4 regions of the Bacillus sp. AK128 genome follow, and region 2 is predicted to be linked to each of the others. Evidence: riboswitches for the same ligand, from Rfam matches in the RefSeq annotation. Region 2 holds a riboswitch; each other region holds the start of a gene.
What was found. A riboswitch is a leader RNA that binds a small molecule or an ion and turns the genes downstream of it on or off. The one in region 2 is predicted to bind cyclic di-GMP.
Positions count from the first base shown of each region.

Region 1: it holds a riboswitch for cyclic di-GMP, as region 2 does, so the genes downstream of both, M1D60_RS02165 (S8 family serine peptidase) here and M1D60_RS19135 (putative bifunctional diguanylate cyclase/phosphodiesterase) in region 2, are expected to answer to the same signal.
Region 3: it holds a riboswitch for cyclic di-GMP, as region 2 does, so the genes downstream of both, M1D60_RS00840 (methyl-accepting chemotaxis protein) here and M1D60_RS19135 (putative bifunctional diguanylate cyclase/phosphodiesterase) in region 2, are expected to answer to the same signal.
Region 4: it holds a riboswitch for cyclic di-GMP, as region 2 does, so the genes downstream of both, M1D60_RS00435 (amidase) here and M1D60_RS19135 (putative bifunctional diguanylate cyclase/phosphodiesterase) in region 2, are expected to answer to the same signal.

Region 1 is NZ_CP096379.1:481,605-486,399, reverse strand. It holds gene M1D60_RS02175 (hypothetical protein) at 15-254, opposite strand; gene M1D60_RS02170 (S-layer homology domain-containing protein) at 502-1,806, shown strand; gene M1D60_RS02165 (S8 family serine peptidase) at 1,768-2,700, opposite strand; cyclic di-GMP riboswitch class I at 2,874-2,964, opposite strand; gene M1D60_RS02160 (S-layer homology domain-containing protein) at 3,165-4,795, opposite strand, start outside.
Region 2 is NZ_CP096379.1:3,791,978-3,796,772, reverse strand. It holds gene M1D60_RS19140 (methyl-accepting chemotaxis protein) at 567-1,637, opposite strand; cyclic di-GMP riboswitch class I at 2,537-2,620, shown strand; gene M1D60_RS19135 (putative bifunctional diguanylate cyclase/phosphodiesterase) at 2,852-4,795, shown strand, end outside.
Region 3 is NZ_CP096379.1:171,814-176,608, reverse strand. It holds gene M1D60_RS00845 (GntR family transcriptional regulator) at 1-237, opposite strand, end outside; gene M1D60_RS00840 (methyl-accepting chemotaxis protein) at 595-2,316, opposite strand; cyclic di-GMP riboswitch class I at 2,437-2,519, opposite strand; gene M1D60_RS00835 (GNAT family N-acetyltransferase) at 2,697-3,371, opposite strand; gene M1D60_RS00830 (carbon-nitrogen hydrolase family protein) at 3,397-4,272, opposite strand; gene M1D60_RS00825 (WHG domain-containing protein) at 4,426-4,795, opposite strand, start outside.
Region 4 is NZ_CP096379.1:88,832-93,626, reverse strand. It holds gene M1D60_RS00440 (phosphotransferase) at 44-1,012, opposite strand; gene M1D60_RS00435 (amidase) at 1,135-2,001, opposite strand; cyclic di-GMP riboswitch class I at 2,048-2,133, opposite strand; partial or broken gene M1D60_RS00430 (urease accessory protein UreH) at 2,413-2,679, opposite strand; gene M1D60_RS00425 (urease accessory protein UreD) at 2,794-3,612, opposite strand; gene ureG (urease accessory protein UreG) at 3,609-4,223, opposite strand; gene M1D60_RS00415 (urease accessory protein UreF) at 4,251-4,795, opposite strand, start outside.

The DNA of each region.
Region 1 (4,795 bases), 1.4 Mb from region 2:
CCAGACTCATTAATTTAGTTCTTGAAAAAATAACCTTCCTCCATCTTATTCCAGCTAAAAAAAGAAAATAAAGTTCCAATCAACATACAACCTATCCAAACCAACAGTAACTCAATCAAAGTAATTTTGATTGTAAATGTACTCACTAAGAACTTAATTAATAAGTAATCAAGTACTAAAGGAATAGATAAAACCACTCCCGACAAAATGACAAACCTACGTTTACCCATACTTCTAATTTGTCTCCAGTCCAATTAAATGATTCCTCCTCACTTTAGTTTCTTTTATCATTATGACTTATTATTATCTTATATTTATATCAATCTTCTAGGAATGATTACATTCACAATTTATGGATGGTGCCTGGCACCATGTTTCTAATATGTTTTTATACATTATAGGAAAATTATGGTAAAAATTATTTTTCATTAAAGAGGAATTTCCATAAATTATCTCGAATAAAAACATGAATAGAAAATAGAAAGTAGTCGGAGGGATTGGATGAAGAAGTTTAGCAAGAAATTATTAGGATTTATCATGGTATTCACCTTATTATTAGGTGGGTTCGCATCACCAACTTCTACAGAAGCAGAAACCAACACGGTTAGTTATGTAGCATTAGGTGATTCCTTAGCAGCAGGGCAAACTCCTTATAGATCGTTTGGAAAGGGCTTTTCTGATTTTATTGCTGATTATTATGAAACACAAAGTTCACTAGAATTATATTCTAATAAGTTTGCTGTTTCAGGTTACACGACTGAAAATGTATTAACTGATCTTGTGGACAACAAAGTAGTGGATGGGCAAAAAATAAAAGATGCTCTTCAGGATGCTAATGTTGTGACAATAACTGCAGGAGCAAACGATGTAATAAAGGCTTTAAATATTGATAGAGAAAAGGGGACAATTTCTTTTAATCTATTAGAAGTATTAAAGATCATTCAATCTGTTCAAGATAACTACAACGAAATTTTCACTGAAGTGAAAGCTGCAAATCCTGATGTTGAAGTTTATGTGTCAGGTTATTATAATCCATTTCCTTATCTACCTGAAGCACAACAAGGAAAAGTCGATCAAGCAACAATGGCTTTGAATAATGCCATTAAGAAGGTTGCTGAAGAAAATGGCGCAACATTCGTTTCATTATTTGGGCTTTTTGATGATTCTCCGTCAACATATTTACCAAATGCTGCGGATATTCATCCATCTGAGGAAGGGTATGTGTTAATTGCAGATTCATTTTTAAAAAGCATGATTATTAACAATGCTCCAAAATTTAATGATGTTCTAAATGATAACTGGGCTTATAATGAAATCTCTTTATTAGCTGGCCAAGGAATTATGTCCGGAGTAACAGCTAATCAATTTGCTCCTTTTGAACCGATTAAAAGGTCAGATGTAGCAAAAGCTCTACTTAACGTTATTCCTTTAGAACAATCCGTGCCACCTAACCCAGGTTTCTCTGATGTACCTGAATCACATGATGCCTATTATGCAATTGCTAAACTAACTCAGGCAGGAATCTTCATTAAAGCAGAAAAGTTTAATCCGGATGCTCCTTTAACGAGAGCACAGATGGCTAAAGTTTTAACGCTTGCTCTAAAATTAAATGGAACTACACCTTCTACATTTAAAGATATTACTAATGATCATTGGGCTAAATCTTATATTGATGCATTAGTTTCATCTAACATAACAACTGGTTATACAGTAGACAACACGTTTAGACCAAACTTAAAAACAACTCGATCACAATTTGCTGTGTTTCTAGTAAGATCGATGGATACGAATTATATTGTAGAATAAAAAGAGTGCCAGGCACCACCCAAATATTGGATGGTGCCTGGCACCTTTATTGCGAATAGAATCGTTACCCGATGCTGCAACTACTAAAATCCCCTCATTAGTTGCTCGATTTACGGCATCTTTAATAGCCAATGATTCCGTGTCCGTTCCTAAGCTAAGGTTGATGATATCCATGTTGTTTGTAATTGCCCAATCAATGCCTTCGACTATATCAGTTGAAACACCCGTTCCATCTGCCCCGAGTACTTTTACTGAATAGATTTGAGCATCTGGTGCTACCCCTACAATACCAACATTATTGTGTTTTGCCCCAATAATTCCAGCTACATGCGTTCCATGCCCTTGATCATCATGATAAGAGCTCGTATTATCAACTGTTGATACACCACCAGCAATAGTTAAGTCGGTATGGGCTGCGATACCTGTATCAATAACAGCAATCTTCACTCCTGTTCCCGTATACCCATCTGTAAATGCCTGAGAATTTTCGTTTACGGCTTGGAAACTCCATTGTGACTCTTCACTAGTGATTGCTTGTGTTTGAAAATCCCCCACTGTTTTAAATACTATTTCCTCTTCTACATATGCAATGTTAGGGTCTTGTTCTAATTTATTTATATCACTTTCAGTGAGTGTAGTAGTTACTGCAGAGATTGTTTCAAGTTCATTCGTTTCTCCTATCCCTTCCTGAAGAACAGCTTGTTTTCCATCCTCATTTTTGTATACCACCACTACTTTTTCTACTGTATAATCTGGTGCTAATTCACTAGCTAATACTGAAGTATTTGAAACTAGTAAAGCAGATAGTAACCCCAATGAAATGACTTTTCTATATAACCGTCTTTTTTTGAGCTTCTTGTTTCGTTGTAAATCATTAAAATGTGTTAGGCTCATGAAGAATTCTCCTTCTATCTTTAATAGGTACTAATGGAATAAGACCATGGTATTGAAGAAATGACTTAAAAAACAGGTGGGATTCTCTTGAGTTGTAATCTACCCACCTTCGTCGAAATAAAAAAATGCAACCCTTGAAATAAAGGTTGCAATGAGAAAATAGATTCCTCAACGTTTGCAACCAGACGATCATAGCTTTTCAAAAAAAGCCGTAGACTCGTAGCTTTGCGTCCCTACCTTTCGATAGGTTTGCCATTAAAAACATAAGTATATGAAGTTGTAGTTATATTAACCTATTACATAATTACTAGATAACTTTATTTAACAACACTTTAGCATTACTCGTAAATGACTAAAAAATGGTAATAACTAGCTAGTAAGGAAAGAAATATTAGTAAAAAAGGTAAAATACCAGATACCGCCCTATAAAGGTTAGTATCTGGTATAAATTAGCAGTTTAAAGTTCATTCACTATCACTAATAGTCGAATCTTGAGAGATGGTTGTTTGTTCGCCAAGGTACTCCTTTCTTTCTCCGCTCTGATTAATATAGGTTCGTCGAATCGTCTCATACTCACCTTTTGTTAAATAAAGAGTATTAATAGTTGGTGCAAACTCATTCATGGCACCTAATGCATACAGGTTAGAATGTATAGCAGCAACAAATTCTAATGCATAACCACTTGTTGACATGTTAAATTGAATCTTTGCAATTTCATTTGAGGTAAAGTCTACTAACCCGTTTATACTAAGATCCTTGTTTCTCTCTAGGAAGTTATACGATGCATTCTTACCCTTTGCTGTATATTGTACATGATAAGAACCCTTCGGTACTTTTGTATTTGGATAAGTCAGAATGCTAAAGAGACTGTTTCCACTACGATCAACCGGGAGTAATGAAATAAATTCTTGTTCCATTTCATTATTAGTATAAGGATGTGATATTTCTAAGACCGTGTGCATTCCTCTTACGTCCATTTCTTTTACTGTTCCGTTAAGAATTTCATCTGCAGTGAATTCTCCAATATAGAGGACACCAGAATTTTCAATTGTAAAATAATACTTCTCAAAAGTTACTTCACCAAAGTTAGTAAAATCCATTCTAATCTCACCATTTTTAATTGAATAGTCAATGGTTGGATTTATAGAGGACCCAAAAACGCCATCTTCTTCTGTATAAGGGAATTGTTGAATATGAACGAATCCGTCCTTGATATCTGCACCTTTGAATATATATATACCTGAGCCAGGCTCCACTTCTATTGTTGGTGCGCTAGCTTCTCCACCCACTTTTTCAATATTACCTTTAACCAATTCGTAATCTTCTACAACCTCTTCTGCTCTAGCTCCTTCTGGGAGTATTAAATCCACTATTTTAGCCAAATCACCCAATGTTATTTTAGAGTTAATGGAACGTGTTTCAAATTTGTCAATCGTTCCCGCTGTTTCTATATTAATTTGAGTATCAGAAAGGATTGTTGCCTTCTGAATATTACCCTTACCTTTTAGTAGAAACGATTCTTTAGTTGAAACGGATAGTTCATTTACTGAAGCATCAATGGTAACTTCGTTTGCTCCTTCTTGAATCACAACCTTTGGAATAACTATACTCGAATCAGCTTTTATTCCAGTATTAGCATACACATTAAAAACTTGAACCGAAGTGGTTCCTAGTGTTTCAATAACCGCTCCTTCTTTCTTTACTTCTAATGCCTTTAATTTTGTATTTACAAACGTTATAGTAGTGTGTGAAATTGATTCAGATAAAACATTATAAGCGAATGAACTAGAGATTGTTGTACCACTGTGTATGGTAGATATAGTTGCCACTCTATCAGATAGTAATGTGTTTCCCTCTACTATAACTGTATCTGCATAGAAACTATTCTTAACATCCACCCCAATCACTAAATCTCCCAATATAGTAAGGTTCTTAACTGTGATATAGTCACCGCTTATAATAAGATCCCCGCTAAAACTAGCTCCTTTACCATCAAATATTGGGTTTGTTGCATCAATACTTCCACTCGCAATCATTTCAATGGACTCTACATGTTTAATAACAGAGTTCTCATCATGAAATTTTACCTTTGCCC
Region 2 (4,795 bases):
CCTCAGTCCTCTAATTCTAGTAAAATCGGTGGAAATGCCGACAAAGTGGACCGAGAGTCCTCTATTTGGTCAAAAACGAGTCATTTCCCTGTAATTGCACTGAATAGAGGACTCAGTGTCCGCACCGGATTCCAGTGGACCCTCAGTCCTCTAATTCTAGTAAAATCGGTGAAAATGGCGACAAAGTGGACAGAGAGTCCTCTATTTGGTTAAAAGTAAGTCATTTTCCCTGTAATTGCACTGAATAGAGGATTCAGTGTCCGCATCAAGTCCAAAATGACTAGAAATCAGTGGAATAGAGGACTCAGTGTCCGCACCGAATTCTAGGAGGCCCCTCAGTGTAACTTTTTACGTCCCTTATATGGCTTCATTTTGTGAAACTCTAGCTGGGGTGTGTAGTTACCAGTAGAACCGTCCGAGCCTGGGATAAGTATATAAACAAACGAGCCTCTTGAATTGATTCTAAGGCTCGTTTGTTATACTAGGTGACATATTTGATCCCGAAAAATAGTTTACATATCAGAAATGTCTACTTTTTCACTGGTCTCAAACCGTCCCCCGGTCTTCTAAAATTTAAATTTATTCACTTGTTCTTGTAAATCCTGAGCTAGTTTGCTTAGAGTCTCTGCTGATGCAGAGATTTCCTCCATTGAGGCTGTTTGTTCTTCTGCTAATGCGGCAACAGTTTGTGTTCTTGCTGTAGCATTTTCAGATATTTCGTTTACTGACTCAAATGATTGGGTTACTTGATTTGCACTTGCTGCCATTTGTTCTGATACGGCAGATACCTCTTCAACCTGATTAGCAACATTTTGAGCAGACTTTAAAATATCTTCAAAGACAAATCCTGTTTTTTCGATAATGCTTACTCCAGTAACGACATCCTCTGTTACAGTTTTCATTTGTTCAACTGTGGATAATGTGTCTGACTGGATCGATTGAATAAGCTGAGTGATTTGTTGAGCCGATTGATTGGATTCTTCTGCTAGTTTCCTTACCTCATCTGCTACAACCGCAAATCCTTTTCCGTGTTCTCCAGCTCTTGCTGCTTCTATTGCTGCATTTAGAGCTAGAAGATTTGTTTGTGAAGAAATATTAGTAATGGCACTTACAATCTTTTCTATTTCTTTGGAACGTTCATCTAAGGTTTGAATCGATTTTGCCGTTGTATTCACGTTAGTTTCGATGGCCTTCATTTGTGAAACAGCTTCGTGGATACTATTTGTACCAGCTTCAGACTTAATGGTCGTTTCTTCAGAAGCTTTTGCTACAGCAGATGAGGTGTTTGCAATAAGCTGAATTCCATTGGCAACCTCGTCTAAAGCTTGATTACTTTCTTGAACCTGCTTTAATTGTACATCAGCACCACTCGATATTTCATCTATAGACGTGGCTACTTGTTGAGTCGCATTCGTTGTTTGTTCAGCACTAGCTAGAAGCTCCTGTGATGATGCTGCAACATTTTCACTTGCCTGATTTACAGAGAATAATAGATTTCTAAGACTATCATGCATTGCAATGAAGGAAAGAGTTAATCGACCAATTTCATCCTTTGATTTAGGTTGAGTCACTTGAATATTTAAATCTCCTGTTGCTATTTGCTCAGCAAATGCAGTAAGTGACGCAAGTGGCTTCATTTTCATAAATAGCAATACAAATGTAACAATTATTGCAATTAATACTAATAGAGAAGATATAACTAGCCCTGCTATTCCCAAATCAACACGGTTGATGGCGTTAGCAACCTGGCTTGCAGTCCACTTCTCAAGCTTCTCTTTAAACTCATTTAAAGGCTCGGCAATAAATTGTTTCCCAGCCTCGTACTCATTGCTGTAAACTATGTACCTAGCACGATCTAAATCACCTTTCTCAACTTCTGCCATGGCCTTTTCCTCTAATGCAATTAAAGCATTTGAGTTTTCAGCAGCCTGCTCGACAAGGTCTAACAGTTCCTTAGGTATCTTTAATTCCTGTAGTCGGTTAACAACCTTTTCCCTTGTCTTAGTCTTGTTCACTTCTGTCCGATAATTATCATAATGATTCCTTTTCCCGAATTGAGTGTATGCTCTAACTTCATTCGTCAAGTAATCAGAGGCTCCTTGTAACTCTACAACTAGCGCTGCAATCTCTTTGTCCACCTTTTGTGCTTGTTCTTCTTGATCTATACTTGTAAAAAGTGAGTATAGACTCCATCCAGTAAAAGCAAATAAAATCATTATTACAATGGCTGTTCCTCTTAACAATGTTCTAATATTCATATCTAGTCTTTTCATGAGATCCTCCTGGTGTGATAAAATATACATTATTATATCGACATAGATTTACAAATTTCGATAGTTACTTTAATTTTATCTCGTCTGTATGGGGATTACGTTTTATTAGTTCATGCTTCTATTTGAAGTAAATCATCTTTTATAAAAAGACTACTCATTCTCTGATGATTCCGAAAGATCCCTGTCACTCCCTATATTAAATCTATGTAAAAAATGTCGAATGAACACCTCAATCCTAGTGAACTTATGGTATAATTTTACTAGATTGATAAAGGCAAACTTGTTGAAAGGCAAGGACGCAAAGCCCAAGGACCTACGGTTTATACTATGGTAGCCTGGCTACCGAAGAATAGATCGACCTGTAAAGGTGAATGAGATTCTTCTCGTTCACCTTTTTTTGTGACTTTTTTACCAGTTCCCATAAGATATGAAGTTGAACTAAGAATGAAGAATATAGAGTTTGACATAAGCAGCTTATAACCAATCATCTTGAGGTGTGAAATTGACTTGACTGAAGGTGCGCATCTGCGAGGAGAAGAAGTAAAGTATTGTTTTGTGCCGAAGATAGGAGCGAGTCAATGTTTAACCTAGTCATATATTTAAGTTTATGCTGCATTCTATGCGTTACATTGCTGAATATGAATATGCATTTAACCAACTCTTCTGCTGGGAAGAAAATGCCTGAGATTTTATATACCTTTATTTTAGCTACTATATGTGGGTTTATTATAACGATCATTCCATATATGGCCCTTCTAGGTAATAAAATCATTGAACTATCAAATGAAAATTTAATGCTTACTTTTAAAAATGGTATTTACACCTTCTTATTTTGCTTCATTAGTTTTCTTCTCTTAAGTGGTATTGGAAAAGTTGCCGTAAAGCCTTCTAAAATTGAAACGAATAAGAAGAAAGGCATCCTTCCTTATTTAATGTTAAGTATTGGTGTTGCTGCCTTTATATTGTTTTATATTATTTATTTAATTGAAGAAGTGTACTCTATTTCCATTGATATTAATAGTGAGTATGTTTTTTATGTGGTCATCCTATTAACGACTTCCATTTATAATATAGCAAGGATATTTGAACATCTTCATATTGATCGATTAATGATTAATAGGAGTTTAACTTATACAAAAACTTCTTTATTTTTTACGATTTTTAGTATTTCATTTGGTTCGATTCTTTATATGTTTATACAAGGACTTTATCAAAATATAAATTTCTCGGTGACAATTATTGCTATCACTAGCTTAATATTATTGTTTATCATCACGGTTAACTATATTGAAAACCAAATGATTTACCAGCATGGTATGCTTGAGAATCAAAATTTGAGACTCAACATAAATGAACAGCAGTTTCGCTCTTTGTTTCAATACAATCCAGATGCTATTTTTAATTTAGATTTGGAAGGAAATTTTAAGGAAGTAAATCCTTCCGCGCTACCTTTAACCGGCTACACCTTAGAAGAAATTCTTAAGTTGAATATAAGGGATTTATTGTTCCAAGAGGAAACTTTAAAATTGACTACCTTTCTTCATGAGATTTTAAAAGGGAGCAGTGTTAGTTTTGAAACCTTTATCCTTAATAAGAACAAGCAGTTAGTCAATCTAAATGTAACAGCAACGCAAATAAAAGTAGATGATTCCATTACAGGTATCTATGCAATCGTTAAGGATGTAACGGAACAAAATAAAGTCCAAGAGAAGGTGAACTACCTAGCTTACCATGACGAGCTTACTGGACTTTTAAATCGAAGAGGAATTTATAAAGAAGTGGAAGACCAAATTAACAAGAAGTTACCGTTTGCGACTGTCATTATTGATGTGGATATGTTCAAGGACATCAATGATCATCTCGGTCATGCTGCTGGGGATACATTGCTCAAGCTTATTACAAAGAGGCTACAATATACAGTTGAACGAAAAGGATTCATTGCTAGACTGGGAGGAGATGAATTCCTGATTTGTATACCTGAAATCACAGATACTATAGAAGTGAGGAAAACGATAGAAGCTATTCAAACCGCAATGAAACAACCGTTTAAAATTGAGGAAGAACAGAAGGAAATCACATTAAGTATTGGAATCTCTTATTATCCAAATGATGGAGAAGACTATCATACATTAATTAAACATGCGGACATGGCTATGTATGTTGCAAAAAAAGCTGGACGAAATAGTTATTCAGAATATAAAGCATCCTTAGAAAAAGATATGCTATCGAAGATTAAGATGTACGAAGAATTAAAGATTGCGATTGAAGAAGAACAATTTGAACTCTATTATCAGCCTAAGCATAGTGCGAGAGATGAAGGAATAGTTGGTGCAGAGGCACTTATCCGTTGGCAGCATCCTATAAAAGGCTTTGTTAGCCCGGGAGACTTTATTCCTTTAGCAGAGGCAACCGATTTAATCATCCCATTAGGCAACTGGATTATGAAAGAAGCCTTAAGACAATTTAAAGATTGGGAAAAGGAGTTCCCGAAGGACTTTCAACTATCCGTAAATATCTCGCCA
Region 3 (4,795 bases), 1.1 Mb from region 2:
AGGTTTAGGTATCTGGTTGACATAGCAGCCCTTACCTTGTAAAGGAGTCACCCATCCTAGGTTAGTAATTCTAGCAATTGCCTGTCTCACTACATGCCTATTCACATTGAACTGACGGCAAAGCTCATTTTCGGATGGGATCTTTTGATCCACTTCATAAACACTTGAACGAATATTATGAATTAAGAACTCAGCAATTTCTAAATGCTGAAGAGGCTCCTCCCGAATTTTCGTCATTCTCTCTCCCCTTTCATCTGCTTACAAAACTTATACTAACTTGTTAACAAGTTAGTATGGTTAAGCTGTTGTTAAAAACTCATAAAGTTAAATGGGATTTGTACATATATGGAAAACATTTCATCCCCTTTTTTACAATTCATTTACACTTTAGACAATCAACTCCAAATAGGTAATTGCTGACTCACAGGTTAGTTACGAGAACCAAGCTAGAAAATGCGATCAGCAATTAGGATTCACAATATGATTAGGTAAACAAGAACCATCGAAAGTTTATTAGTTTGTAAAAATTTACAACAAAAAAACCCTTACCAGTATTCCTGATAAGGGGGTTGGTGTTATCTACTAACTTCCAAATTAAAGCTTAAATCGACTTACGAGCACCTGTAACTCTTCTGACATGGATGCTAGTGCCTGTGCGGAAGCAGTGATTTCTTCCATAGAGGCTAGCTGTTCTTCAGCAGATGCTGCCACTTCTTCTGAACTTGTTGTGTTAGATTGTGATAGGCTAGCAATCTCATTTGCAGAAGCAGAAACCTCTTGGATGCTAGCAGAAATTTCTTCAACGGTTGCTGTTACTTCTTCAACCTGAGGTGTAATATTTCTTGTACTTTCTAATATAACGTTAAATTTGGCAGATGTTTGCTCAGAAACCTTCACACCATTTTCTGCGTTATTCATCACTTCACTCATGATTTTTACCGATTCGGAAGTATCCTTTTGGATCAGTGTGACAAGGTTTCCGATATTTTGTGTGGATTGTTTTGATTGTTCGGCAAGCTTTCTGACTTCATCAGCTACTACCGCAAATCCTTTACCATGCTCACCAGCTCGAGCTGCTTCAATCGCAGCATTTAAGGCTAAAAGGTTCGTCTGTTCAGCAATAGCCGTAATGACGTTTAAGATTTCACCAATCTCTTTAGAGCGCTCTGATAATGTGCCGATCACCTGATTAGAACGATTAACGGATTCATGAATAAACTTCATTTGCTTCAGGTTTTCACTAACAATTTTCCCACCATCCTCTGCTTCTGCATTCGTTTGTCTAGATAGCTCAGACACAACCGAAGCACTTTCAGAGATTCTTACTACTCCTTCTAACACTTCTTGTAAAGCAGTGGAGTTTTTGTCCATCTTCCTAGTTGTTACATCTGCTCCACTAGCAATCTCTTGGATTGAAGCAGAAATGGTTTCAGTTGCTCGACTAGATTGCTCGGCACTTGCATTAAGCTGTTCGGCCGAAGCTGCCACCTGGTCGGCATTATTCGCAATACTACCAATCATTTCACTTAGATTGTTAGTCATTCGCTCAAAGGATTGATTTAATTCATAGATTTCATCTTTACTTTTTATGTTTATTTTTTCTACATTTAAGTCCCCTGAAGCTACCAATCCTACTACTTTACCAAGTTGGACAATTGGGTTTGCTATGAATCTAGAGATGATAATTCCGGCACTAATTGCTAATAATGCCGCAATAGAGCTAAGAATTAACACTTGTGTCACAGCTGCTTGAGACTTTTCTTTTGTTTCAGCTACTTTATTTACTAAGATATCGTCCGTCAACCACTTTTGAAAGGACTTTGTCTGTTCGATTAATTTATCACTAGTAGGTAAAAGTTGTTCTTTTCCATCCTTAATAGCTTGGTTTCTGTTTGTGTAGATGGAAGATAAGATTCGATTGGCATTTATACTAAACTCTTGATTAGAGTTTTCGATTTCATCTAAACGATCCTGTGTTTCCTGTAAAGTACCTAACTCTCTTGCTCTTACTATTAATTCATCAATCGAAGCATTGGCTTGATTCATCACTTCGATATAATCAGAATCTACGTACAGTAAGTATGCTGTATATGAACTCAACTGAACTTCCGTATGATACTGAATTTCTTGAGAAATAGACCTAATTTCAGATACCCTGTCTATCAAATAATCATATGCTTCATTCGTTTCTTTCATATTTTGGAATGAGGAAAAAGAGGCTAAACCAAAAATCAAAGTAACCAATATAAAACTACCAATAAGTTTTTGTTTAATGCTTATTTTCTTGCTAAATCTTTGCTGCATCTTTCGGTTCATGATGAGTTCTCCCTTTGCGATTTAGTATTCTAAATTAATTTCTTTGCTGCTCTGCCATTTCAGCATAAAAAAAGGCAAACAGAATTATCTCTGTTCACCATTATGGATCAGAAAATTATTCTTGGCGGCTAGGCTACCATAGCATCTACCTTAGGTCCTTCGCTTTGCGTCCTTATTTTTCAATAAGTTTGCCTTTTTCAATATTTTTAATGTAGTGCTAAATTTCACTATATCACTATATCATATATTAGTTAAAAGTACCTACATTTTTATGTCCGTTTTAAAAATTTTCAAGGAATAAATACCCACATCTATCATTTTCCAAAAACCACTAAAAAACCCCTTATTTGCTTTATATGCTAATAAGGGGTTCTGATTTTTTATAATGGTTGTAAAGCTACTGTATCTTTCTTCCTTAGCTCTTCTACCATGCTTAGCCATTCTGCTGGCTTATCTGGTAGTACTGAGTAATAAGTAGAAAGGAAATCAACTACTAGAGATGCTGGTAGTTCAGTTAGCTCTTCACTCATTGGCATGAAGCAAAGGTCTAAACCAGATACGGCTGCTCCATTGTTTTCCCATGAAGGGTGGACATATTTAAAATCTAGACGTTGGTAGCCTAGGTGTGATAATACTTCACGACGAACGAATGGATTCATCATGGGAACCCCACCGAAATCAAAGTCCTCTTTTTGATAAGGATCATAGATTTCAGCAAACATACCTTTAAGCTGCTGGCCACCATTTTCGGCAGCAAGCTTCTGAAGGTGAGATAAACGATTATTAGCCAAGAAGCGTCCTAGGCTTAGCCCCGCTTGACTTACGATCGTGAAATCAGTCATTGCTACATTCCACTGTGGATAGTAGCGGTACTCCGTGATTCCAACCACCTTACCTTCATGAACAGCCACATATACAAAAATAGCTGGATCCTCTAACGGCTCTTTCCAAAGGGAGAATTCTAGTACCTCTTCTGGAGGAAATACTTCTTTCATTAGATCGTGTAATTGCTTAAATAATGGATCGTCTATACTTTGAACTCTTACATATTCCATTGTTTAAATCTCCTTCTCTGGTAGATTATCCGTTAATTTTAATATCGTGCCAATCTGTATAAAGGTCTGTTCTGCGATCTCTCCACGTTGTAACCGATCCTTTTTCACGAACTTCATATAAAAGGCTTAAATCTAAATCTGCCGTTACAAGCATGTCATTATTCAACTCACCTTCAGCTAACAAACCTTGCGGTGGGAATGGAATATCGTTTGGCGTAATGATTGCCGCCTGACCAAAATTCGCTCTCATAAAATCAACAGTTGGTAGGGAACCGACTGTTCCCGTTAATACCACATACACTTGGTTTTCAATGGCACGTGCATGACTTGTGTAACGAACACGGTGGAAGCCGTGACGGTCATCTGTACAAGAAGGAACGAAGATTACATCTGCTCCTTTTGCTTTAGCAATTCGAACAATTTCAGGAAACTCTATATCATAGCAGGTTAAAACTGCGATTCTTCCTTTTTCAGTGTCAAACACTCTAAAATCATTACCCGCAGCCATATTCCATTCGTGTACCTCAGTTGGTGTAATATGAAGCTTTGCTTGCTCCTCCACACGACCATCTGGGTAAAATAAATGTGCAACATTGTATAACTTATCATCTCTGTTGATCACATGAGTACCACCAATAATATGCATCTTGTGAATTAAAGCTAATCTAGTAAATAACGTAATATATTGTTCAGTAAAACCAGGAAGCTCATTAATGGTTAAGCCTGTTCCATGATTACTGCCAATTGATAAAAGCTGTGTCGTTAAAAACTCAGGGAACAATACAAACTCTGAACCATATTCAGCTGCTGTTTTTACGTAATGTTCACATTGTGCAGCAAATTCCTCAAAAGACTGAATGGTATGCAAGTGATACTGAACTGCAGAAACACGATATTTCATCTATCTACCCCTCTCAAAAACAATTTAATTTGATTATAAACATTTCACATGAAATCTCAAGGGATATTGCTCAAATACATTAAATTCCACACATTTTAACCCTTTAAAGCAGTGGGGGCCAGGCCCCCACCGCTTTAAAGTACTAAACACTCTCTATATTTTCATTGAATATAATCCTGCAAGAAAGGTTTTGATTAGGAGATGTAGGCTTTTGTCTAGGTCTACGGGTAGGCCGAATGCTTGTTTTTGTTCGAGGGAGGCAAATCCGTGGAGTAGGCTTCGTAAGCCTCGTACGGCATGGATGGCGGCTTCCTCATCTAGCTTGTAATCTTTTAGGACTTGTATAATCAGCTCGACAATACTGTTTCCTGCTTGTTGGATTTCGGTGTCCTCTGGGTTGGGGGCAGCTAAGGTTAGTTCATATAGGCCTGGGTTTTGTCGTGAGAATTGTATATAGGCAATCGACATTGCATGAACGGCCTCGTCACCCGTTTTATTCATGACAGCTATCTTTAAAACATGT
Region 4 (4,795 bases), 1.0 Mb from region 2:
AAAAGCTGATCCAGTGGATAGCTTTCTTCTAATAACAAATACTTTATATTAGTTGTGTTGTTGTTAATTCTGACAAACACTGCTGAAGACTTAAGGTTGTTTCACTTAATTGATTCAATAAAGATTCCTTCGGCCATTTTAGTTCTTTTTCTTCAAGGTCCTTCCATATTAAAAGTAGCATCCATATGGAAAATGCTGATGCATATAGGTAGTATCTATTTTTAAAGTTTTGTTTCTCTTTCTCTTCTGTTAATTGACCCATTTGATTGAGATAATGAGCTAGCACCTGATTTCTTAATTGACTAGTTATTTCATTCTTCGGAAATATAGGATGAGATAGATCAATTAGATGATAAAGATCCCAATAGGGAGAATTCAAGTGAGCATGTTCCCAATCTAAAACATACATCTTATTTAAAGAAAACGCATAATTACCAAGGTGTAAATCACCATGCGAAAAAACTTTTTCTGTTGAAAACTCCTGTTGATTCAGTAAATTATATAAGTGTTCAATTGTATCCATAGAAATACTTAAAGTATTCAGCTTTTGACTAATTACATTCTTATTACTAATGATATGGCTAATCATGTCCTCAATTAATGGCTTTGGCCCGTTTAGTCCTGTTAATTCTGCTCTATCTATAGATATTCCATGCCACTTTGCCATTAGATTCGTAACCTCTAATAAGGTCTCCTCATTATATGCATGCTGCAATGTTCCTAAATCCTCAATGATATACCAGTTTAAATAAGGTACATTATGAAGGGAATAGGAGAGAATCTTAGGATACATAGTTGGGTTTATGGATGTAAGGATATTCGTTTGAATCCAAATTTCTTTCCCTAACTGGTCATTATTTGTCAGCGGTTTAAAAATATAACTCTCTGTAGGAGTTATATAAATGCGCTCGACATACCTACCATTCATACCTTTGTAAAGTATTTCTCTTTTATATAACATTTCACTATTGAGTTCACCAGTTGGCAATACCACTTGATTTAATACGTTCAATTTTCATCATCTCATTCATTTTCATATCGTAACTATTGTCATTATATAATATCAATCTATTCCTATTCCTCTTTTAACAACAAAAAAATCCCAAAAATTCTTGGGATTCTAATCCTGCTTTATTATTGCTTCATTTCCATCCAGCTGCCAACATGGTGAATGGCAATTCCACCATATGCTGAATAGCTTGAATAATGGCGTTCAACGGCTTCCAGCTCTTGCTTCATATAGGCTTCTCCTTCTTCATAAAAGGAAATTTGGTCGCCCTCTTGGGTTTGTCCCGTTTCTACGCCAACCACGACAGGTTTTTCATATTTAGCTCCATAGGCGATTTCATTGCGGACAATCTCAATGATACTAGATGCTGAATCACGATAAGCCATGAGGGTAACACCATCTACTTTAGAAATGATCCATTCAGCTAGAATGCCTTTACCATACAAATTCTTATAGGTTATTTCATCAAACCAAAATGGCAGATCCATTTCTAATGGAAGCTGTAAAGCATCTGTCCTCGTTTTTGCCTTTAAAATGAGCTCTTGAAATTTTTTAATGGTGGTAGCTTGATTTGAAGTCCACCCGCTATACAAGTATGGCTCTACATCTAAGTGAACACCTGAAAATTTTTGTGAATCGGTAGATCCTGTTTGGTAATTTCCAAGCCAGTTCAACGTTCTATTTTGTTCGATATATCCTTTCGGTGCAACCCAAGATGGTGCCCCGTCTAAAGCATATACACGAATTCCATGTAGCGATGCCTTTTCAATAAAGCTTCTGTAAACTTTCATCTGTAGATCACGATCAATTTGGATATACACCTTATTGACCTGTTTACTTTTTAAAAACTCAAGGGTACCTGCTTCATCATTTACAAGCATCCATGGGTTCCATAGCCAAGTAGCCTGATCCTTTGTGGAGGCTTCTGTGTTTACCACTGTACTAAAAGTTAAAACAAAAATACTAAGCATCATTACTAGAATTTTTTGCATAAAAAAAAGTCCTCCATTCTGAAGCCCAAGGCCCCTAGAATGAGAACCTGGCAACCTGACGACCGTACGCAGCTGCGTTTAGGCTCATGGCTTTGCGTCCTTCCCTTTCGGTGAAGTTTGCCTTTTCAGTTAATTTGTTACCCTCATTATATTCTATCAATGGAGATTCGTATATTGTTTTTTAGCGGTTTCAGATGCTATAAAATTTGGAATTATTCAGCCTATCAACCTAGTCAGTTGATTCCGTTACAGGTATTCGCTTTCCGCGGGCGGTCTCGTGAGCCTCCTCGGCGCTCTGCACCTGTGGGGTCTCTCTCAACACGCTTCTCCCGCAGGAGTCTCATACCTTTCACTCCAACAACTTCAATTAAATTGGTTATTGTTTCAATACCCATTATAAAAGAACTTCTTCTATTGAACCCATAGTTTAAACAAGCCTTCTGTTACTCCTAGGTTGTACATATAATACACTCCAAATACGGCACTGATTACTCCCGTTGCTTGGGTAAATAGTTTGTTTATGCCTAGTTTTTTGGAGCTTAATATGAATGGTATTCCTAGAATGGTGGTGAAGCCTAGCATGCCTATAATGGTGCCGACTCCAAATATAAGTATGTAGAAAATACCTTCCCACATTCCATTTACTGTGCTCATTGTTAATAAAATCATGGCGGCACTTCAAAAGAGCAACTCTCTTCATGTAGAGTAGAGCCTTACAACTAGGGTAAAAATGCGGTTTTTGGGATTTTTATAAAACAACAATCTATACAAAAAAACAGCCTTTCCAAACCACTAATACTTACGCAGGCTGAGAAGTTCTTTTCCGAGCAGTTCCTTTCTAGCAAATAGATGAGCTTTTCCTATAAGTCCTTCTATTACTCTAGTATTCATACCGAGGATACGAACTACGATTCCGTTTCCCGGTACTGTAGTTAGACCGACTCTAGCAATCGTTTGATCATCAACCGATAAAAATTCATATAGTGAGTGAAGAAAACTTTTATTAATCAATGGATGAAATATCACGAGTGTTCCCACATGGGTGTATCCTTCCATCTGCATAATTCCCGTCATGTCTTGATCCGGTTCTAGTAATAGATGATCAAATAAAACGAGCTTCTCCTCTTTGTACACCTTTAATTTAGAACGAATCCAATCATATCGGAAATAGCTCCCATCCTCTGCCCAACCTGGTGTAATAATTTCGCTATAAATCAAACAGGCACTCTCTTTTAAATAGACGCTTGTTTCCTGAATAAACCGGGAATTTTCATAAGCGATGAGCGGATCTGGTACAAACTCTAGTACACTATTCTTGCCAAGCTTTATATTCATCATTTGAAGAACCGGCTTACGGACAGTCTTATATACCTTAGTTGATGATTGGGTAGTGACTGAGAGTTCCGCTCCGTCCTCTAGAGTAAGATTCGTCAAATACGTGTCACCATCTACATACCCACCCCCAACATGAATGAGATAAATGGACGGGGAGTGATCCTCAATATAGACTGGACGCGTAATTTTAAAAGCTCCCTCATAATAGCAATCTGAAATCATCGTTTTATCACGACGATTCCTTGCCGTTAACTCTAGTACACCGGTATGACTCATGATTCCAATCCGATGAGTAGAGCCTGCTTTTTAATCCATTCGACCACCTGTTCTAAACCCGTTTCGTCTTTTAAGTTAGTAAAAATATAAGGTCGATTTCCTCTTGCTGCTATCGTATCCTTCTCCATAATTTCTAAGCTCGCACCAACATATGGGGCAAGGTCGATCTTATTGATGATAAAGAGGTCAGACTTAATCATCCCTTGACCACCTTTTCGAGGAATCTTCTCACCTTGAGCGACATCGATAATATAAATAGAGAAATCAACTAGTTCAGGACTAAAGGTTGCGGCCAGGTTATCCCCACCACTTTCTACAAAAATCAACTCAACATCAGGATGCAATTCCTTTAATTCTTCAATGGCTGCAAAGTTCATCGAAGCATCTTCTCGAATCGCTGTATGTGGACAGCCTCCGGTTTCCACACCGATGACTCGGTCTTCTGGTAACACTCCATTTGTTATTAAAAATTTGGCATCCTCTTTTGTATAAATATCATTTGTGACCACAGCCATACTTAGTTCCTTATGCAGGGCTCTTGTTAGTTTTTCAACGAGCATTGTCTTTCCAGCCCCTACAGGACCACCTACTCCAATACGAATGGGTTCCATTCATTCTACTCCTTCGTTTAGTTAGATTTACGACATAAAAAGGCGAACATGTAAACGTTCGTGTCGCATTTGTGCAATCTCCAAGCCAGGACTAACGGCGGCAAAATCATTCTTCGATAATTCATAAATGCTATGAACGGCACTCTCTAAATGAGGCTGGACCTCCACTAATATTCTCTGTCCATCAGTTTGACCAAGCGGAATTCCTCTGACTGCGTTCTGAACAATCGAGGACATCGTAGAAAATAAATAGGTTTGCACGCAAGCTTCCTTTGGCACACCTAAATCATGCGCCACTAAAGCAAACACGATAGCGGAGTGTCCATATGCCTTTTTTTGTTGAATCAGCTTGAAGTACTCTTCTAAATAGTTGGATGGGTAAAGATCCATGCAGAGCTTTGCCATCCTCTCTCCAATCCGGCGATTCCCAAGTCTCGTTTCTTCCGCAAGGCTTGATACATATAGTCGTTCATCAAGCTCTACTACTTCAGCTAAATCTTCCCGTAAAAGAGCATCATAGGCGAGCTTACAGGCGAGACCATCAATAAATACAAGCTGCTTTCGAATATAAA